DNA from 4 places in the Butyricicoccus faecihominis genome. Region 2 is predicted to be linked to each of the others. Evidence: predicted binding sites of a transcription regulator. Region 2 holds the regulator's gene; each other region holds the start of a gene.
What was found. The regulator Rex, encoded in region 2, represses fermentation and respiration genes when NADH is low (regulators of the CRP and FNR family bind a similar motif). The targets are predictions, from matches to a motif close to ATTGTTAANNNNTTAACAAT.
Positions count from the first base shown of each region.

Region 1 (7,948 bases), on a different contig from region 2:
GGCGGCTTCGGCGGCATGAAAATGCGCCTCAAAGTCCTCAATATCAAGGGAAAGCGGTATAACGTTGTTCCAGAAGTATCGTCCTGCTTTGCGGCGGATGAGCAGGCGGCCAAGTCCCGGCTGCAGTTTGTCCAGCGCGGTACGAATGCGGTGAAAGATTGATTTGAGCGCATTTCCGGGATCCGCGCTTTTCTCGCCGTTGCTCCAGTATAGATGGATCAGCTCCTCCTGTGCGAACGAGCGGCCGTGGTTATATATCATATAGGCCAACAGTGACCATACCCGGCGGGAACGGTCGTCGCTGTCGGAAATGGTGCGGTCGCCGTATCGAAGGGTAAACTGCCCGAGCATCTGCACTTGTAATGTAGGTCCGTTCATCTTTGCTCCCCACCTTTGTATGATGTGTTCGCAGATTGACGCGCATGACCGATTACAAAGTCATACGGCATATATTAAAAATATACCACGAAACCGGCAAAAATGCAAACCGGAGAACAGGGAACAGAGGGGTTTCTGCAGGTGCAGCCGCAGATTTGAGGGAGAACTGCCGTTGAGAAGAGAGCGCATAAAATAACATAGTATATGGATTGATTCTGAGAAAAATACGAAAATGCAGCATGATTTGCGCTAAAAAGAACGCGCGTTCTTTATTGAATGTTCAATTTCTCTGTATGGATAGGAGCAAGGGCAGGGTAGCAGGCTTGCAGACAATACGCTCTGCTTGGGCGCCGACTGGAACAATATGGACAGCCATCCCCGCGAATCCGCTTGCTGATGGAACCCTGTCAGACATGTCCCTTCTCGCATCGCCACTCATGGCCTTTTCACATTTCCACCCAAATTTCCTATTGGATTGCCCTGCGATCTCACTGGGCAAAAGCGGCAAATTCTTTGTGGGGTGCCAGATTCAAATAAGCGCAGGCTCCGGCGGCCTCACCAAGCCGCATCGCGTCCCAGTTCTCGGATGACAGATGGGGCATCTGCTTTTTCGGGAATTGGTGCGGGAACAGATGGCTGCTTTCCAAACATGTCCTTCCGAGCAGATCCAGTATACTTTTTTCAGAGCCGGGCACTACATCATAAGGTGTCAGAGGGGAATTTAACGCAGAATGCCACTCCGCGGCAATTTCCGGCCGGAGCACTGCCAGGAAGTTTTTCTCATACGCCTGAAGATTGGCACAGAACGGACAGTTTGAGCGGCGTTTGGTCCTGTTAGCGATCGTTGCTCGATACTCCTGCTGACATTTTGGACAGTGCCACCAAACTTTTCGAGGTGAACCGCTGAATACAGTATCAGGCTTGTCGGCGTTGCGGGTGCTCCACTCCAACGCGATTGCAGGATATTCTACCGCCAGAGTGCGTTTCTTTCGCTCATGAAAATACATTTGATTAATTGCATATTGATCCCGTCGGTGATGAAAATCAAGCGGCTGTAAATCAAGATAGCAAAATACAGAGGCGATCATTTGGTCAAGATGCCTATCCTGCTCATCAAACCGATACAGAATTTTCGTCTTCTGCAATACAACCGGCTCAGCTAGCTCCCGGCTGTCACAGATCCGAAGCACCTGATATCCCGCCTCTCGCAGGGCGCGGTCTTTCCGTTCTGCCCTCTCTCTGGCCGCCAGACTGCTGTGATAATAGTACCCATCATGTTCCAGCACCAATTTGTGTTCAGGCAAAAAAATATCCATATTCTCAATTTTCAACTGAAAAACCCCTTTCCGACAGAGCGGAAAGGGGTTTGTTTATGCGATTTTGGAGAATAACATAACAGCAAGGCCGAGCACGACAAGAATCACGCCGGTGGCGCGGTTGAGCGTTTTCGGGCTGGCCTTATTGGCGAACACGGCAGCGATGCGTGCCCACACGAGCGTGAAGATCACGCACAGAGCCCAGATCAGCGGGTCAGGCATTCCGCCAATGGCGAAGTGCGAGGCCGCGCCTGTGAGCGCTGTGAACGTCATAATGAACACGCTGGTGCCGACGGCGGTTTTCAGCTCGTAGCCGAGCACCGAGGTCAGGATGAGCAGCATCATCATGCCGCCGCCCGCGCCGATGAAGCCGCAGATAAACCCGATCAGCACGCCGCAGACAATGGACTGCACAGCTCGTTTGCGCGCGGACACGTTCATCATCGCCTCTTTGGTGGTCATGACCGGACGGACGATGAACTTCACGCCGAGCAGGAACGTCATAAACACCGAGAAGCTGCCCATCGTTCGCGAGGGGAGCAGGCTGGCGATATAGCTGCCGACCACGGTGAATACAAGCACGCTGAGCATTATCAGCAGGCCGTTTTTGACATCCAGATTTTTGTTTTTGCCGTAGGTATAGGCCGAAACGGCGCTCGCCAGTACGTCAGACGAGAGCGCGATGCCGACCGCCATATACGGGTCCATGTGCAGAAAGGTGATGAGAATGGGGCTGATAACGGCGGCGGCGCTCATGCCCGCGAAGCCGGTGCCGAGGCCAGCGCCCATGCCGGCGAAAAACGTGACGAGCACGGTGAAAAGCATCGTCATATCAGCGCACCTCCTGCAAGAGCTGGTCGAGATTGCGGTCGATGACACCGACGGCATCGCCAAACGCCTGCCGCTGTTCATCACTCATGCCGGAGAGCAGACGGTCGATGAACTGCGCCTGCAATGCGCGGCCGCGGTCGATGATGGGAAGCGCCTTGTCGGTACATATCAGACGGGTCTTGCGGCGGTCGCCGGGGATGCTCTCGCGGCGCAGATAGCCCTCTTCGACCAGCCGGTTGACGTTGACTGATACGAGGTTCGCCTTGATCCGGCGCAGCTCCACGATGTCGCTGGCGGTGTCATGGCCGGGGTTGTTGGCAAGGAACAGCAGGATGTCAAACGCCGTCTGTGTCAGCTTGAGTTCGCGGCACAGCGGTCGGCACATTGCGCTGTATGCCAGATCGGTCTTGTGCGTAAATTCCATATAGGGATTCATGTATATCACCTGCTTCAAAAATAGATAGTCTAAATTTGAACTAAGTATAGCATGATATGCCTGTGCCGTCAAGCCGGAGAGAAAGAAAAAAGCTCTTGTTCCGAAGAACAAGAGCTTTTTGAAAACATTTTATACGCCAGTGGGCAGCAATTACTTGTTGTCAACCTCTGCCATGTGCTCGATGAGCATCAGCAGCTTGTTGGAGTAGCCCCACTCGTTGTCGTACCAGGAAACAACCTTTACGAAGGTGTCGGTCAGGTAAACGCCAGCGTTAGCGTCGAAAATGGAGGTGCGCTCGTCGCCCAGGAAGTCAGAAGATACAACAGCATCCTCGGTGTAGCCCAGAACGCCCTTCAGGCCGCCCTCAGACAGCGGCTTCTCGGAAGCAGCCTTCATAGCAGCGCAGATGTCTTCCTTGGTAGCCGGCTTAGCCAGGTTAGCAGTCAGGTCAACAACGGAAACGTCCAGGGTCGGTACACGCATGGAGATACCGGTCAGCTTGCCGTTCAGCTTCGGGTAAACCTTGCCTACAGCCTTTGCAGCGCCAGTGGTGGACGGGATGATGTTGCCGCAAGCAGCACGGCCGCCGCGCCAGTCCTTCTTGGACGGGCCGTCAACAACCTTCTGGGTGCCGGTTGCAGAGTGTACGGTGGTCATCAGGCCCTCGGTGATGCCGAATGCCTCGTCCAGTACCTTAGCGATCGGAGCCAGGCAGTTGGTGGTGCAGGATGCGTTGGATACGAAGGTCATATCCTTGGTGTAAGTGTCCTGGTTAACGCCCATTACGAACATCGGGGTGTCGTCCTTGGACGGAGCAGACATGATAACCTTCTTAGCACCGCCGTCGATGTGAGCCTGTGCCTTCTCCTTGGTCAGGAATACGCCGGTAGACTCTACAACGTAGTCAGCGCCAACCTTGCCCCACGGAATGTTCTTCGGGTCCATCTCTGCAAAGAACAGAACCTTCTTGCCATCAACGGTGATGGAGTTGTCATCATACTCGATGGTGCCGTCGTAACGACCGTGCATGGTGTCATACTTGAGCATGTATGCCATGTAGTCCGGAGTCATGAACGGATCGTTTACCGCTACGAACTCGATGTTCGGGTTCTTCAGACCAGCGCGGAAAACCATACGGCCGATACGGCCAAAACCATTGATACCTACTTTGATACCCATTTTACAGTGTTCCTCCTAAATGTTTTGATGAAGTTCTCTGTTGATGTTTTTATTATACACTAAATGCGCAGTTTGCCGCAAGGTGTAATATTTGTGATTTTTTTGTCATTCCGACCGGTATTTTTGTATAATTTTCTTTGCAATGACAGTAGCGGCAGTGGTATAATAAACACATCGTACAAAATATGGGGATTCGGTTTGTATAATCCCCCGATTTTCGGGATGAGAAAAGCACAGCGCGCGCCGTACTGTTTTTTCACATCCGCGAAGACAGAGATTAGTATGCCAAATACCGCGCAGCATATACCGTACGCAGGAAAACACGATCGAGAATGACAGCAGCTTTCCCACAGTACAAAGGTAAAATTACACGGTGTTTTGGGAGGATAATGATGGAAGACGCATTTTTTTCGCAGCTGGACGGCAACGCAGTCCGCGAGCTGCTGCTGCGCACCGAGCTGCGGCATGCGGCGCTGTTCGCGGTGAGCGATACGCTGCGTATCGAGCGGTGCAGCGACGCGGCACAGCAGCTTTCCGGTCTGCACCCGATGGAGGAGCTGGATCCGTTCCTGAGCGGCAGCACGCGGAATATACTGCTCCGGTGCATAAATACACAGTCTGCCTGCACCGCAGAGGAGGACATCGACGGAACGGTCTACACGGTCGAAATGATCCCGCACCGCGGCGGTGCACTGCTGGCGTATCTGCGGCGCGACCGTGCCGCCTATGACGGCAGCCTGCGGGTCATTCAGGACAAAAGCTCGCGTTATCTGGGTGCTTTGATGGCCGAGGCCGAGCAGGTGGAGGATCCTGCATTGGCAGACGGGCTGCGGCGGCAGTGTATGCGGCTGTACCGGCTGCTGACGCACTCGGATTTACTGCACGACCCGCTGCTGACCGAGCAGCTTTCTCTGCGGCGTTGCGACCTGTCAGCGCTCTGCCGCGACGCCGTGCAGCAGGCGGAGACGCATGCGCCTGCGGGCAGTGCAAAATTCATCGTACAGGTGCCGGAGCATGCAGACGCGCTCATTGACGCGAGACTGGTGCGTACGGCAATCTATAACCTGCTGACAAACGCGCTGCGCGTAACACCGGAGGACGGCGAAATCACGGTTTCGCTGACCGATACGCGGGATTTTGTGACGATTGCGGTTGCCGATACCGGCCCGGGACTGGACCCTGCGAAGTTCGATGACCTGCTTTCCGGCTGGCGGCGCACCACCTCGATAGACGATTACCGGGCACTCGTGCGCGGCGGCACACCGCTTGGTCTTGGTCTGCCGCTCGTCAATCAAATTGCGCAGGCGCACGGCGGACGGCTGCTGCTCACACAGAGAGAGGGCGGCGGCAGTGTGCTGCACCTGTGTCTGGCGCATTTGCCGCATACGCTCGAGGATGACCTGTTCCGTGCACCGACTATCATCGAGGACGGCTATACCGCCGAAGAAATTGAATTTTCCATCCTGGAATGAAATAAAACAGCCTCGGAGGCGTGGAGAAATCGCACTCTGAGGCTGTTCTCTTATGTATTGGCGGGAGAGGTGTACGAACCGCGGTAGACCTTAATGGACTCCGGCAGCCAATGTCCGTCCACAGGTTTCTGAATCTCGGTGATGGTGTATGCCAAACCGTGGTATTTCGCATATACGATGGAGGTTTCGCTGTCGTAAACGGCGATTTTCGTACCGTCAGGCATGGTTTTCTGCCGGATAGTGAACGATTCACCATCCAATGTGCATGTGCTGATAAAAAGCAGGCCGCCGGTCGGCATATAGCTGATGTTCAGATTTGCAGCCAGTACGCACAGCAGCGGAACGATCAGCAGGAATGCAATGCGTTTTTTCATCGAGCCGTCACCTCTTTCGCGGAAGCTGTCTCTCGGTATCTGCACTATAGCAGATAAAACGTATTTTTACAATTCGCGTTTTGACCGAAAACTGTGACGTGAAATTGACGTCCCAAAGACATAGCAAAACCACCTGTTATCAGTGATAACAGGTGGTTTTGCACATTATTTGATCTGCTGAGACAGGTTGTACAGCACCTGTGCCAGCTCAACCGACTTAATCTGTCCCTTGGGATTGAATGCGCCGTGATTGTCGCCGTTCATCAGCTTGTTGGTCTGACAGAACGCAACGGCATCCTTCGCCCACGGAGCGATCGAAGAAGCATCGGTAAACGCGGTATTCACACTCGTATCAGTCGAAACCGTAATCTTTCCGGCCTTTTGGAGCAGCGTGATGTAGCGCTGCAGCACTGCCGCGAACTCCTGACGGGAGATGGAGTCATAGGGACGCAGATAGTGCTGGCTGTCGCCGGTCATAATGCCGGATTCAAAGCAGAATGTCATGCCGGGACGATCAGATTCATAAATCTGGTTGTAGTCAGGTGCTTCCTTGATGGCCATGCCCGCATAGGATGCAGTCAGTTCCGGGTCAATGAGCTTTGCGCTGTTATAAATCGCGTTGGCAACCGCATAACGGTTCTCCGCCGGATTGAACCACGGAAAATATTCTTTACCGTCGATATGACCCGCCGGCAGCATGATGTTGTTCTCAATCACATAGCGGACTGCGGGCGTGAACCACGAGTTCTCCGGCAGCTCGTATTTCTGCTCGAACTCGGCATCGGTCAGGTCCTTGTCGTTCCTGGTGTAAAGGTTGTTTTCCTGCTCATCGGCGGTCTGTGTGGCGGATACGGTGGTATCAACGTTATCCGGAAGGTCGGCAGCGAGCGCGGTGGTGCTTATGGAGAGTGCCGTTGCACCGGTGAGGAAAAATGCCATTACCTGTTGAAATTTCATAGAGTGTACCTCCTTGTCTGCGGCAGAGTCGCAAGCCGATAGATGTATGACGTATATCATACTCTGTGACTATTATAGCATGGTCTGGCGGCAATACAAGCGGTGTAACACAGATGTAACGCAAACGACACAAAGTCGTCCGAAAGTTCCGCCCGTTGGTTGAAACTTTCTCCCTCCCAAAGTCAAAAAGTCAGCGCTATCCTTGCGCGGCTTCTTGGCCGCGCTGCGCGGTACACGCTCCGACTTTTGCTCTCATTAAATATTTTTAAGGATAGAGGCCTACGGGCTGGCATTTGCAATGCAAATGCTATTTAACATGCGCTATCGCGCGAAAATGTGTTAGCAACTGCCGTTATCGAAAAAAGAGCGGACCAATCGGTCCGCTCTCAGCGTATTCGCTTAAATGCTTTCGGTGATGATGTCTATAATCTCCTCGCGGGACAGCGTGCGCGGATCGACACGGAACAGAGCGCCCATGGTGCTTGCTGCGTTGTCAGCGAGTTCGCCTGCATCCTCCGGCTTTACACCGTAGTCGGACAGGCGCAGCTTGTCCACGCCGCACGCCTGCTGCAGCTCAGCCAGCGCAGCGAGAAAATCGCCGTCCGCACGTCCAAGTGCGTGTGCAATGGCCTGCAGGCGGTCAGCTGAGGTGTCCTTGAAGCGGCTCCAGTATGCCTTGGACAGCATGATCAGACCCGCGCCGTGCGGCAGATCGGGATGGAACGCGCTCAGCGCATGCTCGATGGCGTGCTCGCCGCTGCAGCTCGACAGCGTTTCGACAAAACCTGCCAGCGTGTTCGCCAGTGCCACATCCGCGCGTGCATCGGCGTTGCCGCCGTCCTTAACAGCCGTTGCCAGCGATTTGCCAATCAGCGTAATTGCCTGCAGCGCGAACATGTCGCTCATCGGGCTTGCAGTCTTAGCCAGATAGCCTTCGGCCGCATGGAAGAATGCGTCAAAGCCCTGGTATGCCGTCAGATGCGGCGGAACGGTCATCATAAAGTC
Region 1 covers NZ_BMQH01000014.1:20,262-28,209, forward strand. The annotation lists gene IEY11_RS12595 (AfsR/SARP family transcriptional regulator) at 1-378, opposite strand, end outside; gene IEY11_RS15265 (hypothetical protein) at 659-886, opposite strand; gene IEY11_RS15315 (zinc-ribbon domain-containing protein) at 867-1,709, opposite strand; gene IEY11_RS12610 (sulfite exporter TauE/SafE family protein) at 1,749-2,525, opposite strand; gene IEY11_RS12615 (MarR family winged helix-turn-helix transcriptional regulator) at 2,527-2,961, opposite strand; gene gap (type I glyceraldehyde-3-phosphate dehydrogenase) at 3,112-4,140, opposite strand; gene IEY11_RS12625 (sensor histidine kinase) at 4,533-5,612, shown strand; gene IEY11_RS12630 (hypothetical protein) at 5,663-5,986, opposite strand; gene IEY11_RS12635 (S-layer homology domain-containing protein) at 6,152-6,943, opposite strand; gene IEY11_RS12640 (iron-containing alcohol dehydrogenase) at 7,343-7,948, opposite strand, start outside.
Region 1: the regulator Rex is predicted to act here: its motif matches at 4,231-4,250, upstream of gap (type I glyceraldehyde-3-phosphate dehydrogenase).

Region 2 (7,948 bases):
TACTTGCCGTATTGCAAGAAATCGCGGCAGCGCGGACAGAGCTGCGCAAGGATAGCGCTCATTCTCAATTATAGCACGCGAATGCAATAAAAAACTGCTGCACATCAACCGTGCGGCAGTTTTTTCATGTACTCACAGCCCAAACAGGAGCAGGGCGGCGGTGAGCAGAAACTGTTCCCAATCCACCACGCCGTCATCGTCCATCAGCAGGAACCACACGATGAGCAGGGCGATCATAGTATCCATGTCCAGCCGGACACCCTGCAGACGCGCATTCAGCGTGCGTCCGAGACCGGAAAAGGTGCTGCTCTGCGGCGATTCGTTTGTTTCCGGTGCGGTCTGCTCTGCGGCGGCAAGATAGCGGTTATACATGGGTCAGCACCTCCTATAAGGCTCGCGGCGCGGTATCGTCTGCAGAGAGGTTCACCTGTCCGAGTGCCGCGCGCGCCATCCGAGCCATGCTGACCAGACGGAGGGCACGGTCGAACTGGCCGGAGACCTCCTCGGCAACGAACGGCTTGAGCGCACCGAGCAGTGCGCGTTTTTCCGGTTTTACGGCATTCTGTCCGCTCTGCGCGATCGCGCCGATGACCGGAAGCGCTTTCTGCATCATCTCGGAAGCAGGGTCGTAGGTGCTCTGCGGCTCTGCCTGTGCGGACGGCTGACCGCCGAGCAGGTCGGACACGGTTTTCATCGCGTTCTGCAGTGCTTCCGGGTCGCTCAGCAGCGAGGAAAGCATATCGTTTTCCATGCAAAAGCCTCCTTATTTGCCGAAAATGTGCCGCAGCTGAGCGGCAAGCCGCGCACCCTCGGGTGTCTGCATGAGTTTTTGCGCTGCCTGTGCTGCGCTGCGCATGTCACCTCTTTGAGCGGCTTTTGCGGCCTGTTCCAGCTCATCGGCATGCTGTGCGGACAGCTGCTCGACCGCACGCCTGCCGTCTGCGGTGCCGAGCGCACCGGAAAGCCGTTCGAGTGCTGCATCTCCACCGGCCTGTGCCGCAAGTCTGCGGAGCAGTTCGTTCTGATTCATTCGCGTCCCGTCCTCTCTCATAAGAAGTTGTTTCATGACAGTATATGCCGCCGGGAGGAGAAGTGTGTGCACCGGGAAATAAATTGTGGCTGATCGCAAGAAAATTACTTTACATCGCGGGATACTCGGTGTAAAATACAGCTATATGTGCGGCGGTGCAGAGAGAGGGAACAACATGAAAGTGCTGATATTTGCAGATTCCCACGGCTATAACATGGCAATGGCCTTTGCGGTAGACAGGGAAGAACCGGAGGCGGTCATTCACTTAGGCGATCACGCCGAGGATGCCCGGGAGATCGAGCGTGTGTTCCCGGCTATGCCGATCTGCCGTGTGCGGGGCAACAACGATTTTGATCCCGAAGTGCCGCTGAATGCGGTTGTGACACCGGGCGGCGTGCGGATTTATATCACGCACGGCCACCGTGAGCGTGTCGGCATGCTGTCGAGCGGCATTGTGTCCCAGCGGGCTTACGAGGAGCACTGCGCGCTTGCCTTTTTCGGGCATACGCACCGCATGATGCTCGAGCGGGAGAACGGCGTGTGGGTATGCAATCCGGGCAGTATCAGTCTGCCGCGCGGCGGTCCGGCCAGCTATGCACGGCTGACCATCGAGAACGGACGGGCTACGCTGCTCGAGCTGGTCGATGAGGACGGCAGTCTGCTGCGAAAAGAGAGTCTGTAAGAGAAATAGAAAATTAGGAGAACATTATGCTTTTAGCAATCGACGTAGGCAACACCAACATGGTGTTCGGTTTATATGACGGAGACAAGCTGCGCGGCTCGTTCCGCATTTCCACCAATTCTGAGCGCACCTCGGATGAGCTGGGTATGCTGATCGCGCAGTATTATCACTTCCACGATATCGCCTGTGCGGATACGACGGCGGTCGTTATCGCGTCGGTCGTGCCGCCGGTGATGTACACGCTCATCAACGCCATCCGCAAGTATCTGTTTGTGCAGCCGGTCATTGCAGGCCGCGATGCGGATATCGGCATTGAAAACTGCTATGCCAACCCGCGCGAGGTCGGCGCGGACCGCCTGGTCAACGCGGTTTCTGCGGTTCGCAAGTACGGCAAGCCGCTCATCATCGTGGATATCGGCACGGCGACCACCTTTGATGCCATCGACGAGAACGGCGCGTATCAGGGCGGCGCGATTTTCCCGGGTCTGAAGGTGGCGATGGAGGCGCTGTTCCTCAAGGCATCCAAGCTGCCGCGCGTGGACATTGAGCGGCCGGAGAATGCCATCGGCAAGACCACTGTGCAGTCCATGCAGTCCGGTGCGGTGCGCGGCTATGTCGGCGCGCTGACCGGCATCATCACGGATATCCAGAAGGAACTGGGCGGCAAGGCAAGAGTAGTCGCTACCGGCGGCATGGGCCGCATGATGGCGGAATACTGCGACCTCATCGACGATGTGGACCCGAACCTGACGCTCGAGGGCTTGCGTCTCATCTACGAGAACAACCGCGAGGCGTTTGAAAACCGCAAGCTGGATATGAATAACAGCGTCATCGAAGTGACTGAGGAAGGTGCATGGCAGGAGAACAAATAAGTTAAGCTGCCGTGGAACCGCTTTTTCAGCAAACACAAGTGACTTTCTGCCGAAAACAGTAATTCTGCTGAAAAAACGCAGAAAAAGGCTTGAACTTTTTCAAATCACTGCGGTGAAAAGTGCTTTGCAAAACCGATAGAATGTTGTAAAATAGAAGTGGTTTCGTGTATGCGAACACCACTTCTATTTTTGTTTTTGGGCACGGTGTGGGTTACACCGTGGAGAAGGCTGTGGAAGCCGCAACCACCCATTCTGACGAGAATGGGGCGCGAAAGCGAAAGTCTTTCGCGTCGGGACATAAAGGAGCGAAGGAAACACACATGGGTATGACAATCGCGCAGAAGATTTTGAAAGCGCACTTGGTAGACGGCGAAATGGTACTGGGTCAGGAAATCGGTCTCAAGATCGACCAGACGCTGACGCAGGATGCCACCGGCACGATGGCTTATCTCCAGTTTGAGGCGATGGGCGTCGATCAGGTCAAGACCGAGCGTTCGGTCGCTTACATTGACCACAATACCCTGCAGTCCGGCTTCGAGAATGCGGACGACCACAAATATATCGGTTCTGTCGCTAAGAAGCACGGTATCTACTACTCGAAGGCAGGCAACGGCATCTGCCATCAGGTACATCTGGAGCGCTTCGGCGCACCGGGCAAGACTCTGATCGGTTCGGACAGCCATACGCCGACCGGCGGCGGCATCGGCATGCTGGCGTTCGGTGCCGGCGGTCTGGACGTTGCAGTTGCAATGGGCGGCGGGGCATACTACATTCCGATGCCGAAGATGGTCCGCGTCAATCTGACCGGCAAGCTGTCTCCGTGGGTATCTGCGAAGGACGTTATTCTGGACGTACTGCGCCAGATGACCGTCAAGGGCGGTGTCGGCAAGATCGTAGAGTACGCAGGCGAGGGCGTAAAGACCCTGTCCGTACCGGAGCGTGCCACCATCACCAACATGGGCGCTGAGCTGGGCGCTACCACCTCGATCTTCCCGTCCGACGAGGCAACCAAGAAGTTCCTCGAGGCACAGGGCCGCGGCGACGTATGGGTACCGCTGTCCTCCGACCCGGACGCAGAGTACGACGAGGAGTACACCGTAGACCTGTCCGCGCTTGAGCCGCTGGCTGCTATGCCGCACATGCCGGATAACGTCAAGAAGGTATCCGAGATCGGCGAGATCAAGGTAAACCAGTGCTGCATCGGTTCGTGCACCAACTCCTCTTACTACGACATGATGAAGGTTGCCTCCATCCTCAAGGGCAAGACCGTAAGCCCGGAGGTTTCTCTGACTATCAGCCCCGGTTCCAAGCAGGTATTCAATATGCTGGCGCAGAACGGCGCTCTGGCGGATATCATTTCGGCCGGTGCGCGTATCCTTGAATGCGCCTGCGGTCCCTGCATCGGCATGGGCCAGTCGCCGGAGTCTGGCGGCGTATCGCTGCGTACCTTCAACCGCAACTTTGAGGGCCGTTCCGGCACCCAGGATGCACAGATCTTCCTCGTATCTCCGGAGGTTGCAGCAGCGTCTGCACTGACCGGTGTGCTGACCGATCCGCGCACCCTTGGTGAGATGCCGGAGATCGAAATGCCCGAGCATTTCACCATCAACGACAACATGATCGTAAAGCCGGCCGAGAATCCAGCTGAGGTTGAGGTCGTTCGCGGCCCGAACATCAAGCCGTTCCCGCTGGGCAAGGCGCTCGAGGCATCCTACACCGGCAAGGTCGTTCTCAAGACCGAGGACAACATCACCACCGACCACATCCTGCCGGCCGGCGCAAAGCTGCTGCCGTACCGCTCGAACGTGCCGTACTACTCCAACTACTGCTTCATCAACGTCGATCCGGAGTTCCCGTCCCGCTGCAAGGAGCAGGGCGGCGGCGTAATTGTCGGCGGCGCAAACTACGGTCAGGGCTCGTCCCGTGAGCACGCGGCGCTCGTTCCGCTGTATCTGGGCGTAAAGGCTGTACTGTGCAAGTCCTTCGCACGAATTCACAAGGCAAATCTGGTCAACTCCGGCATCATCCCGCTGACCTTTGCCGATCCGGCGGACTACGATGCAGTCAATCTGCTGGATGAAATCTCTCTGCCGAACGTGCTCGAGGAAGTGAAGAACGGCGAGCAGGTCACCGTTGTTTGCGGCGGCAAGACCTTCAAGGCCGACTGTGAGGTTTCCGAGCGCCAGCGTCACGCACTGCTTGCAGGCGGCACGCTGCTGTACGCACGTCAGCAGAGCAAGTGAGTCAAGACGTTATGCCGACCGGAGAGCCAAGCGGGTTCTCTGGTCGGACTTGACAGCCATATTTTCTTTTGTTAAAATAATATCAATGGTGTAGGAGGACAAAACCATGTCTATCGACCAGTCTGTTCTGGATAAATTTGAGGCAGTTGTAGAGAGCCAGCGCAAGCGTATCATGGATATGAAGGCGCAGGACGATTTTATTGATTACTCCAAGCTGGACAAGCTGATCATCGGCGTGTGCGGCGGCGACGGCATCGGCCCGATGATCACCGGCATGGCCCAGCACGCGCTGGAGGTTCTGCTGGCGGACAAGGTAAGGGCCGGTAAGGTAGAGTTCCGCGTGATCGATGGTCTGACCATCGAGCGCCGTGCCGAGCTCGGCTGCGCTATCCCGCCCGACGTTATGGAAGAGCTGAAGAAGTGCCACGTTATCCTGAAGGGCCCCACCACGACCCCGCGCAAGGGCGATCCGTGGCCGAACGTAGAGTCCGCAAACGTTGCAATGCGCAAGGGTCTCGACCTGTTTGCCAACGTGCGCCCGGTAAAGGTGCCGGAGCTGGGTATCGACTGGACGTTCTACCGCGAGAACACCGAGGGCGGCTACGCTGTCGGTTCGCAGGGCGTGCAGATCGACGACGATCTGTTCATCGACTTTACCGTAGCTACCTCGCAGGGCTGCGAGCGTATCGCTCGTCTGGCCTTCGACTATGCACGCAAGACCGGCAAGAACCGCGTTTCCTGCGTCACCAAGGCGAATATCATCAAGACCACCGACGGCAAGTTCCTCGATACCTGCCAGAAGGTAGCCAAGGAGTATCCGGAAGTACAGTTTGATGACTGGTACATCGACATCATGACAGCAAAGCTGCTCGACGACAAGCGCCGCCGCGACTTTAAGGTCGTTGTACTGCCGAACCTGTACGGCGACATCATCACCGACGAGGCCGCTGAGATCCAGGGCGGTGTTGGCACGGCAGGCTCTGCCAATATCGGCAAGCGCTATGCGATGTTCGAGGCAATTCATGGCTCTGCGCCGCGTATGGTACAGGAAGGCCGCGCAAAGTACGCGGATCCGTCCTCCGTACTGCGTGCAGCTGTTATGCTGCTTGAGCACATCGGTGAAATCGAACTGGCGAAGAAGCTCGACCGCGCACTTGATATCTGCATGGTAGAGGAGCACAAGGTTGTTGTTACCGGTCGTGATACCGGTGCAACCGCACAGGAATTTACCGATTATGTGCTGGATACCATCGCTAAGCTGTAATTTACACGAGAAATAGAATTTGAGAGAGGGAGAGGGTCTGTGGAACACAAGCAAGAGGTTTCCAAAGCGGTAATTCAGCGATTGCCTCGCTATTATCGGAATATTTGTGAGCTGAAGGCTGAAGGGGAGCAGCGTATCTCCTCCAAAGCACTGGCAGAGCGCATGGGACTGACCGCTTCGCAGATTCGTCAGGACTTTAACTGCTTCGGCGGCTTTGGTCAGCAGGGCTACGGCTATAATATCGACAAACTGCAGGAGGAGCTGGGTGCGATCATGGGTCTGCGGACCGGCCGCACGGCGATTCTGCTGGGTGCCGGCAACCTCGGTCGTGCACTGCTTAATAACTTTAACTTTTCTGCCAGCGGCTTTGAGCTGCTGTGTGCGTTTGACGCAAATCCGCAGCTCATCGGTCAGCGCTTTGGCGGCCATGAGGTACGCAGCGCGGATACGCTTGCGGAGTTTATTGAGCGCAACAAGCCGGATGTGGCGGTGCTCACCATTCCGCGCGGAGATGCTCCGCGTATCGCACACGGTCTGGTAGAGCGCGGTATCCGCGGTCTGTGGAATTTCACCGGCGAGGACCTTCATTTGGAGGGACTGGGCGTTCCGGTCGAAAACGTGCATCTGTCGGACAGCCTGATGACACTGTGCCATCTGGTCGGCGCAGCAGACGAGGAAAGAGCGCAGAACCTGTAAAACGAAAGGGAGTATCTTTTGATACTCCCTTTTTTGTGCGAAAAAAGCCGCTATCCAATGGATGAGCGGCTTTGGTATTACATTTTGTCCAGATAATACGGTGTTGTCTGGTACACATAATAGTTGACCCAGTTGGTGTAAAACAGGTTGGCATGTGCCTTCCAGGTCACCAGTACGTCCTCATTGGGATCATCGTTGCGGAAGTAATGGCGCGGCACCTCCGGGTTCATGCCTTTAGCCAGATCACGCTCATACTCCTTTTTGAGCGTGTCGGCGTCGTACTCGCCGTGGCCCAGCACAAAGATCTGACGGCCGTTCATTGCCTCTACGATGTGCACACCGGCTTCGTGCGACTCTGCGAGAATGGTCAGACGATCGTTTTTGCGGATGTCGGCGGCACGCACCTCGGTGTGGCGCGAGTGCGGTGCGCAGAAGATATCATCAAAGCCGCGCAGCAGCGGCTCCTTCGGCAGCAGAACATGGTGCTTGAAAATACCGGACATTTTTTCGGGCAGCATGTACTTCGGAATACCGTAGTGATAATACAGACCGGCCTGCGCCCCCCAGCAGATGTGCAGCGTGGAATGAACGTGCGTTTTAGTCCAGTCCATGATCTCGGTCAGTTCCTTCCAGTATTCGACTTCCTCAAACGACATGGTCTCTACCGGCGCACCGGTGATGATAAAACCGTCATATTTCTGGTCGCGGATATCGTCGAACGTCTTGTAGAAGGTGAGAAGATGATCCTCCGGCGTATTTTTGGAATGGTACGTTTCGGTCTGGATCAGATCGACCTCGATCTGGATCGGCGTGTTGGATAAACAGCGCAGGATCTGGGTTTCAGTAATGATTTTCAATGGCATCAGGTTGAGTAAACCGATGCGAAGAGGACGAATGTCCTGTGTCGCGGCACGGTGTTCGGTCATAACGAAAATGTTTTCGCTCTCCAATACGGCGCGTGCCGGCAGACTGTCGGCTATCTTGATAGGCAAGCCGACACCTCCTTTTTTCTTTACAAATCTTTATATATAATATATTCAGTATAGCAGATTTACGGCAGTATCTCAAGGGTTTGCATAAAATGCAGAAAAATGAAAAATAACTGTTGACAAAACAGGGGGAATAATGGTATCCTGAATAAGCTGTTTTCAAACAGCGGTT
Region 2 covers NZ_BMQH01000011.1:281-8,228, reverse strand. The annotation lists gene IEY11_RS11210 (hypothetical protein) at 133-372, opposite strand; gene IEY11_RS11205 (hypothetical protein) at 386-751, opposite strand; gene IEY11_RS11200 (hypothetical protein) at 764-1,030, opposite strand; gene IEY11_RS11195 (metallophosphoesterase family protein) at 1,206-1,712, shown strand; gene IEY11_RS11190 (type III pantothenate kinase) at 1,739-2,584, shown strand; gene IEY11_RS11185 (aconitate hydratase) at 2,905-4,827, shown strand; gene IEY11_RS11180 (isocitrate/isopropylmalate family dehydrogenase) at 4,934-6,091, shown strand; gene IEY11_RS11175 (redox-sensing transcriptional repressor Rex) at 6,131-6,787, shown strand; gene metA (homoserine O-acetyltransferase MetA) at 6,865-7,779, opposite strand.

Region 3 (7,948 bases), on a different contig from region 2:
GAGGGACATGTAACGGGGTTCGTTCAGCTCCTTAATGCAGGTCAGCAGGCACGGGGTCTGGGTCTCGATGGTCATGTGGCCGTCCTCGAGCATACGCTTAACAACAACCTTGTCGCCATCCTTCTCGATGCCGGCAACATAGGAAACCTGCGGGATGTCCAGCTTCTCAGCGATCTGAGAGCCAACCTGAGCGGTATCACCGTCGATAGCCTGACGGCCGCAGAATACGATGTCGTCCTTCTCCAGGCCAACCTTCTTAACAGCAGCAGCCAGGATCTGGGAAGTAGCAAAGGTATCGGAACCGCCGAACTCACGAGCGGAAACCAGAACGCCTTCATCAGCACCGCGAGCGATCAGCTCACGCAGCATGCCCTCTGCCGGGGGAGGACCCATGGTGATAACAACGACCTTGCAGCCGGTAGCGTCCTTCAGCTTCAGAGCAGCCTCTACAGCGTTCAGGTCGTCCGGGTTGGTGATGGTCTGCATGGATGCACGATTCAGGGTGCCATCGGGATTAACAGCAACCTTGCCGGAGGTATCCGGAACCTGCTTTACACAAACAATTGCCTTCATAGTTCAGTTTTCCTCCTTTTCTTAGCGCAGAACCTGACCAGCGATGACCATTCTCTGAACCTGAGAAGTGCCCTCGTAGATCTCGGTGATCTTAGCGTCACGCATCATGCGCTCCATCGGGTACTCACGGATGTAACCGTAGCCGCCGTAAATCTGTACGCACTTGGTGGTAACGTCCATTGCAACCTCAGAAGCGTACAGCTTAGCCATAGCAGCTTCCTTGGTGAACGGCAGACCAACATCGTGGTTGAATGCAGCACGGCGAACCAGCAGACGAGCAGCGTCGATCTGAGTTGCCATGTCGGCTACCATCCACTGCAGGCCCTGGAACTTATCAAGGGTCTTGCCGAACTGTACGCGCTCCTTCATGTACTGGATAGCCTTATCCAGAGCGCCCTGTGCGATGCCCAGAGCCTGAGAAGCGATACCGATACGGCCGCCGTCCAGAGTCATCATAGCGATCTTGAAGCCGCCGTTCTCCTTGCCCAGCAGACGGTCTGCCGGCAGATGAACGTCCTCAAAGATCAGCTCAGCGGTCTGAGAACCACGGATGCCCATCTTGTGCTCGATCTTGCCGATAGAGAAGCCCGGGTCGTCCTTGTCAACGATGAACGCAGAAATGCCCTTGTTGCCCTTGGTCTTGTCGGTCATAGCAAATACAACGTAGGTATCTGCACGGCCGCCGCCGGTGATGAACACCTTGGAGCCGTTCATGATGTAGGAGCCGTCCTCCTGCTTAACAGCCATGGTCTGCTGTGCAGCGGAGTCAGTACCTGCGTTCGGCTCGGTCAGGCCGAATGCACCGATCTTGGCGCCTTCCTTCGGCTCGATCAGCGGGCGCAGCCACTTTTCCTTCTGCTCCGGGGTGCCGAAAGCGTAAATCGGCCAAGCACCCAGGGTGCCGTGAGCGGACATAATGCCGCCGGTGGTACCGCATACGCGGCTCATCTCTTCGATAGCGATAGAATAGCAGATATAGTTACCGCCGGAGCCGCCGACTTCCTTCGGGAACTGAATGCCCATCAGGCCGTACTTCATCAGCTTCTGAACGGTTTCCTCCGGATAGCGCTCTTCCGCATCGATCTCAGCTGCGATCGGCTCTACTTCATTCAGAGCGAACTCGCGGCACATCTTCTGGAACAGTGCTTCTTCTTTTGTAAGCCTAAAATCCATGCCATAAACCTCCCAAAAATAAATAATAGCGGACACGCACAAAAACACAGCGCACACGGTCATTGGCCGCAGCGCCGCGCCCAGCGAGGTCCTTGTTTGGAGCATGTCTATCTCTATTATAGCGGCCGGAAACCATTTGTCAAGGATTTAACATTCTTTTTACTAATAAAATCCGCACTCCATTTTTTGTGCGTTTCTGCCAAATGTCGGCAGGGACGAACGCATATTGCACGCAACCCTCATCCTGTTCTGTCGCCGCTTATATTTTTTAGAAAAATTACGATTTTACTTCATATTTTTCACATTTAATACATATAACAGAAGGAAACCATCAATCAGAGGAGGAATCGCCTATGTGTGGTATCGGCGGTTTTGTCGATTATGAACGCGACGCACGCCGCGGCGGACCGATCCTTCACGGAATGAAGCGAACGCTTACGCCGCGCGGGCCGGATGCCGAAGGCACGTATTTTGACGAGGACACAGCGCTTATCCATCGGCGGCTGATCGTCATTGATCCGGAGGGCGGCAAGCAGCCGATGTACTCTCCCGACAGGAATACTATCCTTATATATAACGGAGAGTTATATAACACGCCGGAATTGCGTACAGAACTTATGTCACGCGGGCACGAGTTTGTCGGACATTCGGACACCGAAGTGCTGCTGCACGCCTATCTCGAGTGGAAAACCGACGCATTTGCGCGGCTGAACGGCATTTTCGCCTTTGCCATCTGGGAGAAACGCGAACGCCGACTGACGCTCTGCCGCGACCGACTGGGCGTGAAACCGCTGTTTTTCGCTCCCATTCGCAACGGTCTGACCTTCGGTTCGACCATTGACACCGTGCTGTGCCATCCGGAGATCGAGCCTGCGCTCGACGAGGATGGTCTGCGCATGCTGCTGCTGCTCGGGCCTGCGCGCCCGCCGGAATCCGGCGTTTTCCGGCAGATCAAGTCGCTGCTCCCCGGACATTTTGCCGTTTTGACTCCGGAAAACTTCACCGATCACGTTTACTGGCAGCTCGAGGCGCACGAGCATGAGGACGACCTGCCGACTACCATCGAGCGCACGCACACGCTCATCTGCGATGCCGCCCGGCGCCAGCTGGTCAGCGATGTGCCGCTGGCGTGTTTCCTGTCCGGCGGACTGGATTCGTCCATCCTGTCCATGCTGGCGGCGAAAGATTACGCGGCCCGCGGCGAAACGCTGCATACCTGGTCGGTGGATTATCGGGACAACGATAAATATTTTACAAAGAGTATATTTCAACCTAATAGTGACGATTCGTATATTGATCAAATGGTGGATTTTCTCGGTACGCACCATCATCGCGTTGTGCTCGAACCGGAGGCACTGTGCGCGGCTCTGCTCCCCGCGACGGATGCGCGTGCGCTGCCCGGCATGGCGGATGTGGACTCCTCCCTGCTGCTGTTCTGTGCGGCCGTTAAGCGCGGCGGAACCACCGTTTGCCTGTCCGGCGAGTGCGCCGACGAGTTATTTGGCGGCTATCCGTGGTACCACCGTGAGGAAATTCTGTTTGAAGATACGTTTCCGTGGTCACGGTCGGTCGGTCTGCGGCTGGGTCTGCTCACACCGGATGCCGTTAGAAACGGCGAGGAATTTGTGCGCCAGCACTACCGCGACACCTGCGCCCGCGCACCCAGACTGCCGTCCGATGACAAAAAAGCAGCCCGGATGCGTGAAATGTTCGTGCTCAATCTTGACTGGTTCATGGCGACCCTGCTCGACCGCAAGGACCGCATGAGCATGTACTCCGGTCTTGAGGTTCGCGTGCCCTTCTGCGACCACCGCATTGTCGAATATGCCTATAATATGCCGTGGGGCTTCAAATCGCTCGAGGGACGTGAGAAGGGCATCGTGCGCCGCGCATTCGCCGATGAACTGCCCAAAGAGATCGTTTACCGCAAGAAAAGTCCGTATCCGAAAACCTTTCATCCGGTTTATACCCGCTTGTGCGCGGACTATGTCCGCCGTATTTTCGAGGATAACACCTCGGTCACCGCTTCCCTGTTCGACCGGAATGCCGTACAAAAACTCATGCAGCGGCCGGAAAGCCTCACCGAACCGTGGTTCGGACAGCTGATGCGCACCCCGCAGATTTTCGCGTATATCATCCAGCTTGACCGGTGGTTTCGGCATTATCATGTCAAAATAGTATAAAAATAATGGAGAATGAAAAACGATACGTTCATCTTCCATTCTCCATTTAAAATGCTCAATTATGCGAAATACTCCGCCAGTGTGTTAATGATAAGCTGATGATCATCCACATGATCCGGATAACCGGAAACGCAGATGGAACCGATCACGCCGGTGCCGCGCAGCCGGATCGGGAAACCGCCGCCTGCGGCGTACTCGTTCGGGTCGAGCTTGCGGTCCGCGAAGGTCTCACCCGCGTCCTCCAGCTCTGCGAAAAACCGCAGCGAGGACGTTTCCATCAGGTCAACCGCGTTGCGCTTGCGCGCGAGCCACAGCTCGCTGTCCGGCTTTGCGCCTTCTGCGAAGTAACGGAACACGACCAGACCGTTCACCGTAATCTCAACCGCAACCGGCTGCTCCTTTGCGTTTTCATGCAGCTTGAGGCCGATTTTCAGCGCATCCTCGCGCGAAAAATGCTCAAACTGAAACTTCTCCTCCTGCTCTGCACACATGGAGATCATTGTTTTGTAATCCTGCATACTGTCCCCGCCTTTCGAGATTTTGCCGCCTTTGCGGCTGTTACCTTTAGTATATCTGTTTTTTCACCTGCTGACAAGGAGGTTTTTTCATGGCTGAACTGACCGACGGCACCGCCGAACTGCGTGTACTCGTCACGACCGCGTTAGGCGCACTGCCGCTTGAAAACGCCATCGTTTCCGTCTCCACCGCGCCGGATGATACCGGCATGCGCACGCTGCTTTACTCGGTCACGACCGACTCCGGCGGCATGACGCCGTCCATGATACTGACAACGCCGCCGCGTAGCAACTCGCTGAGTCCGGGCAGCGGTCCGCCGTTTGCGGTCTACACGGTCGAAATCTCCGCCGAGGGCTACACACCGCTGACCGCGCTGCACATCGCCATGTTCTCCGGCGTGCCGACCATGCTGCCCGTGGCACTTACACCGCTCAAGGAAAACCAGAGCTTCGCGCAGACCGACCTGACTGCCACCGATGCGCCGCAGGCCCTCGATCCGGCTCTGCCGGAGAATCCGTAAAAGGAGGGATTGCTTTGCCCGAACCCTATGTTTCCATACCGGAAACCATCACGGTGCACCTCGGTGCGCCGTCCTCGAATGCGCAGAATGTCACCGTGCCGTTTGCGGACTACATCAAGAATGTGGCCTCGTCCGAGATTTATCCGACCTGGCCCGAGCAGGCCATCCGCGCCAACGTGTACGCACAAATGTCCTATGTGCTCAACCGTGTATTCACCGAATGGTACCGCGCGCAAGGCTACGATTTTGACATCACCAATTCCACGCGGTATGACCAGTCCTTTGTGCCCGGACGGGATATTTTCGAGAATATTTCCACCATTGTAGATGATATGATCGGCACTTACCTCACCCGCGGCGACTCGGTCGAGCCGCTGTTCGCGCAGTACTGCAACGGCACAACCGTCACCTGTCCGGGCGGCCTGAGCCAGTGGGGCACCGTGCCGCTTGCCGAACAGGGACTTTCCGCCGAGCAGATCTTGCAGTCGTTTTACGGCAGCGACATCAATTTCGTCACCGGTGCACCGCTCTCGCCCAATCTCGGCGGGTCATTTCCCGGTGTAACGCTGCGGCTTGGCGATTTTTCCGAGGATGTCCGCACGATTCAAACGCGCCTTAACCGCATTTCGACCAATTTCCCGAACATTCCGAAAATCTATCCCACAGACGGCGTGTTCAACGCAGATACCGAACGCGCCGTGCGGGCGTTCCAGCGGCAATTCAACCTCACCGAGGACGGCCTTGTCGGCCCGGCAACATGGTACCGCATCGCGTTCATTTATAATAATGTCAAGCGCCTGAGCGAGCTCAACAGCGAGGGACTGACCCTCAGTGAGATTTCCCGCCAGTACCCCGAGCGGCTGACCGAGGGCATGAGCGGCCCGGGCGTACAGCTTTTGCAGTATTTTCTTGCCATTGTCGGCGAATTTTACGATGCGCTGCCGCGTTGGCAGGCGGAACAGATCGACGGTATTTTCGGTCCGCAGACCCGCGAAGCCGTGGCTGCGTATCAGCGGCTTGTCGGCCTGCCTATCACCGGTGTGGTGGATCGAGAGACGTGGTATGCCCTGCTTTCCACCTACCAGTCCGTGCTGCTCGCCCAGCCTGAGCAGGAGTGGCTCGAGGAATTTATCGGCCTGCCGGAGACCTTTCTTGTCAAGGGGATGCGCGGCGAAGCCGTGCGGAAGGCGCAGCAGCTCATCAACATCATCGCGCGCGGCTATGCCGAGGTGCCCGCTGTCACGGTAGACGGCATTTTCGGAGACGCGACCGAGTCCTCGGTGTCAGTCATCCAGTCGCTGCTCGGTCTGCCCACCACGGGCGCTATCGGTCCGCTGACATGGGAGGGCATGGCCGATCTTGCCGAAACCGTGCTGGCCGGCAGCCAGAGTGCCAGAGGACAGTATCCCGGCTATCCCGTTGGAGAGGAGGCAACGTGATTGTACACCGATGCACAAAAACGCAGCCATATTTTCGATTTGCAGACCTTTCTGCGACGCATCCAGCAGTCTGAGGGTAGCGCTGCACCGCTCGTGCCGGACGGCATCTGGGATGCAAAGACTGCCGCTGCCGTGCGCGATTATCAGCAGCAGAACTGCCTTCCGGTGACGGGCACCGCCGACCAGCGCACATGGAACGCCATCTACGCTACATATGCCGCGCTTATCGCCGCCGATGCACTTCCCATGCAGACGGCATTCTTCCCGCCTGAGAGCAATGCCGTGCTGAAACCGGGCGCGAAAAGTCCCACGGTGTATGTGCTCCAGCTCATGCTGTGCGAAAGTGCGCCGCATTATAACCGGATTGCCGCCGTGCCGCTCACCGGCGAGTACGATGCGGATACACAGTCCGCTGTCAGACATGCACAGAAAATTTTTCAGCTGCCCGAGACCGGCATTACCGATCGAGCCACATGGCAGGCACTGACAGGGCTGCACAATGCTTTGTTCCAGCGAACGCCGCTCGGTTGGCAAATCAATGGAGAATTGAGATTGGAAAATGAAAAATGAACATAAAAAGACCCCGAAACCATGTTTCGGGGTCTTTCTATTCGCCTTATTCGCTGAGCAGCATACGGTCGCTCTCGATGTTGAACTTCTCGAGCAGGTCGCGGACGGTAAGGTTCTTCTTCTCCTCACCGCGGATATCAACGACAACGCGACCGGCATCCATCATAATCAGACGGTTGCCGTACTGGATGGCGTTCTTCATGTTATGCGTTACCATCAATGTGGTGAGATTGTCGCGTGCAACGATCTCTTCGGTGATCTGCAGCACCTTATCTGCGGTTTTCGGATCGAGCGCTGCGGTATGCTCGTCGAGCAGCAGCAGATCCGGCTTGCGCAGGGTGGCCATCAGCAGGGTCAGTGCCTGACGCTGACCGCCGGACAGCAGACCGACCTTACTGGTCATGCGGTTCTCCAGTCCCAGACCGAGCGTTGCCAGCTTTTCGCGATACAGCTCGCGTTCCTCGTTCGTGATACCGGAGCCGAGGCCGCGCTTCTGACCGCGGCGGTATGCCAGCGCCAGATTCTCCTCGATACCCATGGTAGCGGCAGTACCCATCATCGGGTCCTGAAATACGCGGCCGAGGAAACGCGCGCGCTTATGCTCGGGCAGATTGGTCAGGTCGTAGCCGTTCAGATGAATCATGCCCGCATCCACCGGATACACGCCTGCGATCAGGTTCAGCGTGGTGGACTTGCCGGCGCCGTTGCCGCCGATGATGGTGACAAAATCGCCGTCCTCAAGGGTCAGGTTCAGGTTGTCAATGGCACGCTTTTCGTTTACCGTGCCCGCGTTGAAGGTCTTGTAAATCCCTTTGAGCTGCAGCATGTTACTTGGCCTCCTTCGCATCAGTCTTTGCGGCACTCTTGGCTGCACCGCGGAAATACTTGCCCTTCCAGTACGGAACAGCAAGGAAGATTGCAACGACGAAAGCCGAGATCAGCTTCAGGTCGTTGGTGTTCAGGCCGAGATTGAG
Region 3 covers NZ_BMQH01000017.1:20,237-28,184, forward strand. The annotation lists gene acrB (acryloyl-CoA reductase electron transfer subunit gamma) at 1-573, opposite strand, end outside; gene IEY11_RS13515 (acyl-CoA dehydrogenase) at 595-1,746, opposite strand; gene asnB (asparagine synthase (glutamine-hydrolyzing)) at 2,100-3,929, shown strand; gene IEY11_RS13525 (heme-degrading domain-containing protein) at 3,989-4,447, opposite strand; gene IEY11_RS13530 (carboxypeptidase regulatory-like domain-containing protein) at 4,537-4,965, shown strand; gene IEY11_RS13535 (peptidoglycan-binding protein) at 4,980-6,404, shown strand; gene IEY11_RS13540 (peptidoglycan-binding domain-containing protein) at 6,405-6,974, shown strand; gene IEY11_RS13545 (ABC transporter ATP-binding protein) at 7,021-7,800, opposite strand; gene IEY11_RS13550 (ABC transporter permease) at 7,802-7,948, opposite strand, start outside.
Region 3: the regulator Rex is predicted to act here: its motif matches at 1,882-1,901, upstream of IEY11_RS13515 (acyl-CoA dehydrogenase).

Region 4 (7,948 bases), on a different contig from region 2:
CCATATCGCCAGCCAGAGCGGTAGCGCCGATCAGAACGTCGCCTACGCCGACCTTGCAGCCGCCGTAAGACTGACGGTGATAGCCTGCGAAACGCTCTACGATCATGCCGGCAAACTTAACTTCGCCGTTGAGGAAGATGCGGTCGTTCGGAACGAATACGCGGTCGAAGATAACGAGAACTTCGTGGCCGCCGTATACCTTGTTGCCAACGTCGATGTCGTTGTACTCTTCCATCTTGCGGGTGTCGCAGGACTGACGGCCGTAGATCAGGGTGATGCCCTTGGAATCGGTCGGAACTGCGAAGGAGATCGCGTAGTCCTCGTCGCCCTCACGCATGGAGATGGTCGGCATTACCAGAACCTCGTGAGAGTTTACGAAGCCGGTCTGGTGAGCCTTAGCGCCGGTAACGTAAACGCCGTCAGCGGTGCGCTCTACAACGTGCAGGAACAGATCCGGGTCAGCCTGCTTGGACGGAGCGAGGGAACGGTCGCCCTTAACGTCGGTCATAGCGCCGTCAACTGCGAGATCCTCGTCCTGTACGCGGGTCAGGAACTTGAGGAAGTTCTCGTGGTACTTGGTGCCGCAAGCCTCGTCGATCTCGTAGGTGGAGGAGAATACAGCGTTCATAGCGTCCATGCCTACGCAGCGCTGGAAGCAGGCTGCGGTCTTCTGACCGAGCAGACGCTGCATCTTAACCTTCTTGATCAGGTCGTCGGTGGACTGATGCATGTGGGTGAAGCGGTTGATCTTCTTGCCGGAGATGTGGGAGGTAGCAGTCATCAGATCCTGATACTGCGGGTCCTCGGCCAGCTCGTAGGTAGCGGCGAAGGAGTTCAGGGAAGGACGGATAACCGGGTCGTCAACCGGGTTCTCTACCTTCTTGCCGAACATATACAGGTTGAGGTTCAGCTTGCGCAGGGACTCAATGTACTGGTCTTTGGTCATCATAAGTGATCAAGTATCCTTTCTCATTACAATTTGGTACACATAACATGAATAAAGAAAATAGGGCGGGGAGACGGGACTCCCCGCCCTATTCAGGCGTTACATGCGGAAATTAGAAGCACTCTTTGTATACGCGCTCGCTGAGCTCGATGCTCCACGGACGGTAAGAGTTGGTGATCAGACGCTGCTGGTTTGCATCAACAGACAGTGCAAATGCCTTAACGTCCTCTTCCTTGAAGCCGTACTCATGCAGCGGCTTCAGGTGCAGAACCTTCTCCAGGGTTACGTTCAGGGTGCGCAGAGCGTCTTCCTTGGTGCAGCCCAGGCAGCGAGCAACGATTTCCTTGAACTTGCCCAGCTCGCCAGCCGGCTCGTACTCGTCGTACATCTCGAGGATCTTGCCGAACAGAGCGTAGTTGGACTCGCCGTGCGGAACATGGTAGGTGCCGCCGAGCGGGAAGGACATGCCGTGTACGGTTGCACAGCCGGCCTTCAGGAATGCGATGCCTGCGAACAGGGAAGCATGAACGAACTCGCCGAGGTAATCCATACGAGCGTCCGGGCCTTCCAGAGCGATGCGGCGGAAGCCCTCGAGGATCATCTCCATAGCCTTAACGGAGAACATCTCGGAGGTAACGGTCTTGCGGTGCGGGGACAGGAAAGACTCGGTAGCGTGGATCAGAGCATCGATAGCGGATGCTGCGAACGGCTTGTACGGCAGGGTCTTAAGCAGATCCGGAACCAGGCAAACCTTGTTCGGGATGATGTCGTCGGAAACCAGGCCGAGCTTGGTATCGCCGCCGGTCAGCTTGCCGTCCTTCTCGTCCTTAACGATAGCAACAGAAATGTTGGTAACCTCAGAACCGGTACCGCAGGTGGTCGGGATAGCGATAACTTCCTTCTCATGTACAACAGGCTCGCGCTTGAAGTACAGCTCATGTACGGAGGTCGGGCGCTTGCAGCCGAGCAGCTTGCAAAGGTCCATGATAGCACCGCCGCCTACTGCGATTACGCGGTCGTAGGAATCGTACGGAATAGCCTCGTACATGGTCTCGATCATAGCCTCGGAAGGCTCGCCTGCACCGAACTTCTCCTGGAATACGAACTTGCTCTTGAGGCCAAGCTCTTCCATGAAGGGCTTGTAGATGAATTCGTTGGTCAGAACGACGTCGCGCTCGCCCAGCTTGAACTCCTCAGCGAAAGCACCAAAGGTGTCAAACTTGTAAATAGTCGGGGCAATGACGATCTCTCTCTTGTCCTTCATCAGGGAGGCGCTGAAAGCATCCATAGCCATAGTAGAAACATCTCCAATCAAAAATTTTATAAAAGGCCGTGCGGCTTTTTATTACATGATTTTACAGGGTGGTTTTTTCCTGTGTTCTTATTGTAGCAAATTTGCGCCAAAACTTCAACATAAACAAACAATAATTTCATCAAAAATTGACCAACTAAACCTGTACAAAAAGACAATAAAAAGTCCCGCAATCTTATTACGGGACTATTTTAACGTATTTATTGTGATTTGTAAATGGGGTAATGGTGAAAAGTACCGAAAAGTTTTTGCATAAATTTCCGTTCTTTAGCTGTTTTGCGAAAAACGGCTCAAAAATGCGCGTGTTCGCTCGTTATGCGCATTTTCAAATACCTCTGTCGGCGTGCCCTCCTCAACGATGGTGCCGCTGTCCATGAACACGACATGATCGGCCACATCGCGGGCAAACGCCATCTCGTGGGTGACGATGATCATGGTGGTGTGCTGGTCCGCCAGTGAGCGGATAACGCGCAGCACCTCGCCGGTCAGCTCGGGGTCGAGCGCCGAGGTCGGCTCATCGAAGCACAGGATATCCGGCTTGAGCGCGAGCGCACGCGCAATGGCGACACGCTGCTGCTGACCGCCGGACAGCTGGTGCGGATAGTGGCTCATGCGGCCCTCGAGGCTCATCATCTCGAGCAGCTCGATGGCGCGGTGCTCGATCTGCTCGTGAATCTCGCGCTTGTTCTGCTTGTAGTCCGGGCGTTCCTTGGCTTGCAGCAGGGGAGCGAGCATGACGTTCTCCAGTGCAGTGTACTGCGGGAACAGGTTGAACGACTGGAACACCATGCCGAAGTGCAGACGGTTCTTGCGGATCTGCGCATCGCTCTTGGCGGCATGGTCGGCAGCGTCGAGCAGTGTCTCGCCGTTTACAATGATCTTACCCTCATTCGGGGTTTCGAGAAAATTCAGGCAGCGCAGCAGCGTGGTCTTGCCCGAACCGGACGAGCCGATGATGGCAAGCGCCTTGCCGCGCTCCAATGTAAAGCTGATGTCTTTCAGCACCTTGGTAGAGCCGAAGCTCTTATAAAGGTGCTGTACCTCCAGAATAGGCATAACGGCTCCTCCTTATTTAAAGTAATCCATTTTCTTTTCGATCCAGCCGAACAGCAGGGTCAGAATACCGTTGAACAGCAGGTAGAATACGGCAGTGTAGAACAGCGGCCAGATGATACCGGCGCTCTTGATGAACTTTTCGCCCATCCACAGCACCTCGTATACCGCGATGGTACGCGCCAGTGCGGTATCTTTAACAAGGTTGATAAACTCGTTGCCCATCGGCGGGATAACGCGCTTGATGACCTGCAGCAGCGTTACCTTGAAGAAAATCTGGCTTTTGGTCATGCCGAGCACCTGACCGGCTTCATACTGACCGCTCGGAATGCCCTGAATGCCGCCGCGGAAGATCTCCGAGAAGTAGCAGGCGTAGTTGATGACAAACGCAACCAGCGCAGCGGTGAAGCGCGGCAGGGAAATATCCCACAGCAGGGCAGGACCGTAGAAAATGATGATGATCTGGAGCATAAGCGGCGTGCCGCGGACGATCCAGACGATGATTTTGATGAGTGCGCGCAGCGGTGTAATGCGGCTCATCGAGCCGAAGCTGATAAGCAGACCGAGCGGCAGAGCGAATACCAGCGTCAGGCAGAAAAGCTGTACGGTGGTAACAAAGCCGCCCATCAGGCTAAGTGTTACATTGGCAAACATGTCGTTTCCTCTTTACCTCTTTTTTACTTTATTTCCTGTGACACATAAGGCAGAAGACGGTAGTCCGCCTTCTGCCTTATATTAACTGGGGGAATGGGAGTTAAGCCTCCGGATCTACGATTGCTTCCTGTACGCCGTACTTCTGAGCCAAAGCCAGAACCACGCCGTCATCGGAGGCAGCCTTATAGAACTCGTTGAATGCTTCGGTCAGGTCAGAATCCTTGCGGAAGCCTACAACGTAGTTCTCGTCCTCCTCGCCGTTGGCCTCGTTGAGGTTTACGGTGTAGGTCAGGTTCGGGTAGCTGGTACCCTCGCCGATCATAGCGCCTGCCATCAGCAGGTCGATCACGCAGGCATCAGAGGTGCCTGCGGCAACCTCCATCAGTGCGTCAGCCTGAGACTGAACTGCGGTTGCATTCAGACCGGCAGCCTGTGCAGCAGCCTCACCGGCGGAGCCGGACTCAACCGCGAAGGTCATATCCTTGATAGAGTCGATGTCCTTGGCAGCGTCGGCCTTGTCGGACGGAACAACGACTACCTGTGCGTTGGTTGCATACGGGTCGGAGCAGTTCATGGAGGTCTTGACCTCATCGGTCAGGGTCATGCCGTTCCAAACGGCGTCAACGCCCTTGGAATCCAGCTCCATGATCTTGTTGTCCCAGTTGATCTCGATGAACTCAGCTTCTACGCCCAGGCTCTCAGCGAAAGCCTTTGCCATGTCCGCGTCAAAGCCGACCCACTCGTCCGAGCCGTCTTCCTTATAATCCATCGGTGCGAAATCCGTGATGCCGATGACCAGCTTGCCGTTGCTCTTTACATAATCCATATCGCTCTCAGCGGAAGCTGAGGTGTCAGCCGCATCGGCGCTCGAGTCGTCGGTCTTGGCAGCAGAGCCACCGCAGCCGGACAGCATGGATACACTCATTGCGCCTGCCATCAGCAGTGCGAGAAGTTTCTTCGTCTTCATTTTTAGAAAACCTCCTGTAATTCGGTTCATATCTTGTTTACTATTATAACACTTTAGCGCAGAAAATCAACCCCTGATTTTCATGCGGATTTTCAGTATTTTTGAAGGGTAACCGGGCGGTATTTTGTGCAAAATCTAAAATAACCGGGTGAAATATAAGGGAAAGAGGGCGGGAAGCGGTTTGAATGGATTCTCACTCTTTTTTGCGAACCTGTGTTGACCTGTACCCCAAAAGAGATTATAATCATAAGTAAGCATGATTGTTAAAGAATAAACAATGAAGAACAAGTAAGACGGAGGGAATCAGCGTGGATTATACTGCACTGTATCAGCAGAAGCTGACAACGGCGGATGAAGCCGTTAAAGTTGTTAAATCGGGTGACTGGGTAGACTACGGCTGGTGTACGGGTACGCCTGTTGCACTGGACAAGGCACTTGCGGCCCGCATGGGCGAGCTGGAGGACGTAAACTTCCGCGGCGGCGTACTCATGCGCCGACCGGCGGTATTCGATATTCCGGATGCAGCCGATAAGATCACCTGGAACTCGTGGCACATGTCCGGCATTGAGCGCAAGGCCTGCATGGAGGGCTTCGGCTTTTACAGCGCACTGCGCTACTCCGAGATGCCGCGCTGGTACCGCGAGAACGTCCGTCATGTCAATGTAGCCATGATTCAGGTGGCGCCGATGGACGCACATGGCTGGTTCAGCTTCGGTCCGCAGGCTTCGCACCTGAAAGCCGTCTGCGATGTATCCGATGTTATTATCGTTGAGGTCAACAAGTATATGCCGCGCTGCCTTGGCGGCTTTGAGGACGGCATTCACATTTCGCAGGTGGATATGATCGTTGAGAGCGACACCGAAATGCCGCAGATGGGCGCAGGCGGCGAGCCGACCGAGGTTGATAAGGCGGTTGCAAAGCTGATCGTGGAGGAAATCCCGAACGGCGCGTGCCTGCAGCTGGGCATCGGCGGCATGCCGAATACCGTAGGCTCGATGATCGCGGAGTCCGACCTGAAGGACCTCGGCGTTCATACCGAGATGTACGTTGACGCTTTCGTTGACATTTCCCGTGCAGGCAAGATCAACGGCTCGAAGAAGGCCATCGACCGCGGCCGTCAGGTGTTCGCGTTCGGCGCAGGCACCCAGAAGCTGTACGATTTTGTAAATGATAATCCGGAGTGCATGTCTGCACCGGTATCCTATACCAACGATGCGCGCACCATTGCACAGATCGACAATTTCATTTCCATCAACAATATCGTGGATGTGGATCTGTTCGGTCAGATGAACGCAGAAAGTGCCGGTGTCAAGCAGATTTCCGGTGCAGGCGGCCAGCTGGACTTCGTTCTGGGCGCGTATCTGTCCAAGGGCGGCAAGAGCTTCATCTGCTGCTCGTCCACCTTTAAGAAGAAGGACGGCACGCTCGAGAGCCGCATTCGTCCGACGCTTGAGAACGGCTCGGTCGTTACCGATGCCCGTCCGTGCGCGCACTGGTTTGTCACCGAGTACGGCAAGGTGAACCTCAAGGGTCTGACTGCATGGCAGCGTGCGGAGGCTCTGATCTCGGTTGCGCATCCGGATTTCCGCGAGCAGCTGATTCAGGAAGCGGAGAAGATGCGTATCTGGAAGCGCTCTAATAAGAGATAAAATGCTGTCAGCGGAACGACAGTTCCGCACGGTGTTTGCTACTGTTTATAAGAAAACGCTCTGTGAAAACAGAGCGTTTTTTTCTTATATGATTAAAGAGAGATACGCAGAATAAACTGCTGATTCTTAACCGAAAAGCTGTACACGCCGCCGTATCGCTCGACAATGCTGCAAATACTGTGCACGCCGATGCCGTGTCCGGCGCGGTCGGAGACCGGCACGCCGTGGCTGAACTGCACCGGCTGCGTGCAGTCGTTGACAATCTGCAGGAAGAACTTTCCGGATTTTTCGTAGGCCTGCACCTCAATATGTCCGCGAATGCCGTCTGCGCGCTCGCTGCATGCGTGAATCGCATTCTCAAGCGCGTTGGAGAGCAGCACGCACAGGTCGCTCTCGGCAAGCGGCAGTTGATTGGGCAGCACGGCATGCACCGCAAGCGAGATGCTCTGTGCCTTGGCACGGTCGGCAAACGATGAGAGAATCAGGTTTGCCGCCTCGTTTTCGCAGTAAACGGTCACGCGGCTGGCTTCGATTTCCTCGCTGATGGAGTGAATGTACTGCAGTGCCTGCTCATACTGCTCATTCTCGATGCAGGCGGTGATGTACTGCAGATGATGCCGCAGATCATGCCGGTAGGCGCGGGTTTTCTGCTGAGAGATACGCAGTGCTTCAATCTCACGGACGGCCTGATGCACCTGCAGGTCAAGATTGCTTTTCAGCTCCTCCAAATGCAGCCGTGCGTGCTGCTCTCTGGAAATGTGAATCAGGAACAGCAGGTACGCCGCACTGCACACGAACGGCATGAACTCCACGACTACGGCCGAACCGGAGAACAGCAGGTCGGTGTAAACGCGGGTGGCATAGTCAAACGCATAGTACACCGCGGGCACAATGCCGAACTGACACTGCACCGCCAGCGAATACTGCGACACCGACCGGATGGCAGGTGCGGTCTTGAGCAGCAGAATGAGCAGCGGCACGGTGACGATCATTTCCACAGCGTACTGCATGGTGTCTCCGCCGGAGAAGACGGCAACCGCGATCAGCGCCAGCCAGCGCCGCAGCTGACAGCACAGGTACGCCGTCAGCACAGAAATCACCGGCCACAGGCGTTCATGACTGAGCGAGCACAGCGCGAGCACAAGCGGCAGGTGGGTGTGCAGCGGATACAGATAGCGTCCGAAGCCCGGGTCCACACCGAGGTAGGCGATGCCAGACAGGCAGAAGATCATCAGCGTGTACAGCAGCATGCGCTTTTTCGCCTTGGGCGTCCAGTGGATATTGCAGAATGCCGCAGAGAGCGCGATGCCGAACAGCGTAACGGCAACGGAGTTGCAAAGGTCAACAGCGAGTGCGATCATGTCAGG
Region 4 covers NZ_BMQH01000015.1:15,799-23,746, reverse strand. The annotation lists gene IEY11_RS12990 (4-hydroxyphenylacetate 3-hydroxylase family protein) at 1-949, opposite strand, end outside; gene IEY11_RS12985 (4-hydroxybutyrate dehydrogenase) at 1,059-2,240, opposite strand; gene IEY11_RS12980 (amino acid ABC transporter ATP-binding protein) at 2,526-3,314, opposite strand; gene IEY11_RS12975 (amino acid ABC transporter permease) at 3,327-3,965, opposite strand; gene IEY11_RS12970 (transporter substrate-binding domain-containing protein) at 4,066-4,932, opposite strand; gene IEY11_RS12965 (butyryl-CoA:acetate CoA-transferase) at 5,241-6,581, shown strand; gene IEY11_RS12960 (sensor histidine kinase) at 6,674-7,942, opposite strand; gene IEY11_RS12955 (LytR/AlgR family response regulator transcription factor) at 7,939-7,948, opposite strand, start outside.
Region 4: the regulator Rex is predicted to act here: its motif matches at 5,192-5,211, upstream of IEY11_RS12965 (butyryl-CoA:acetate CoA-transferase).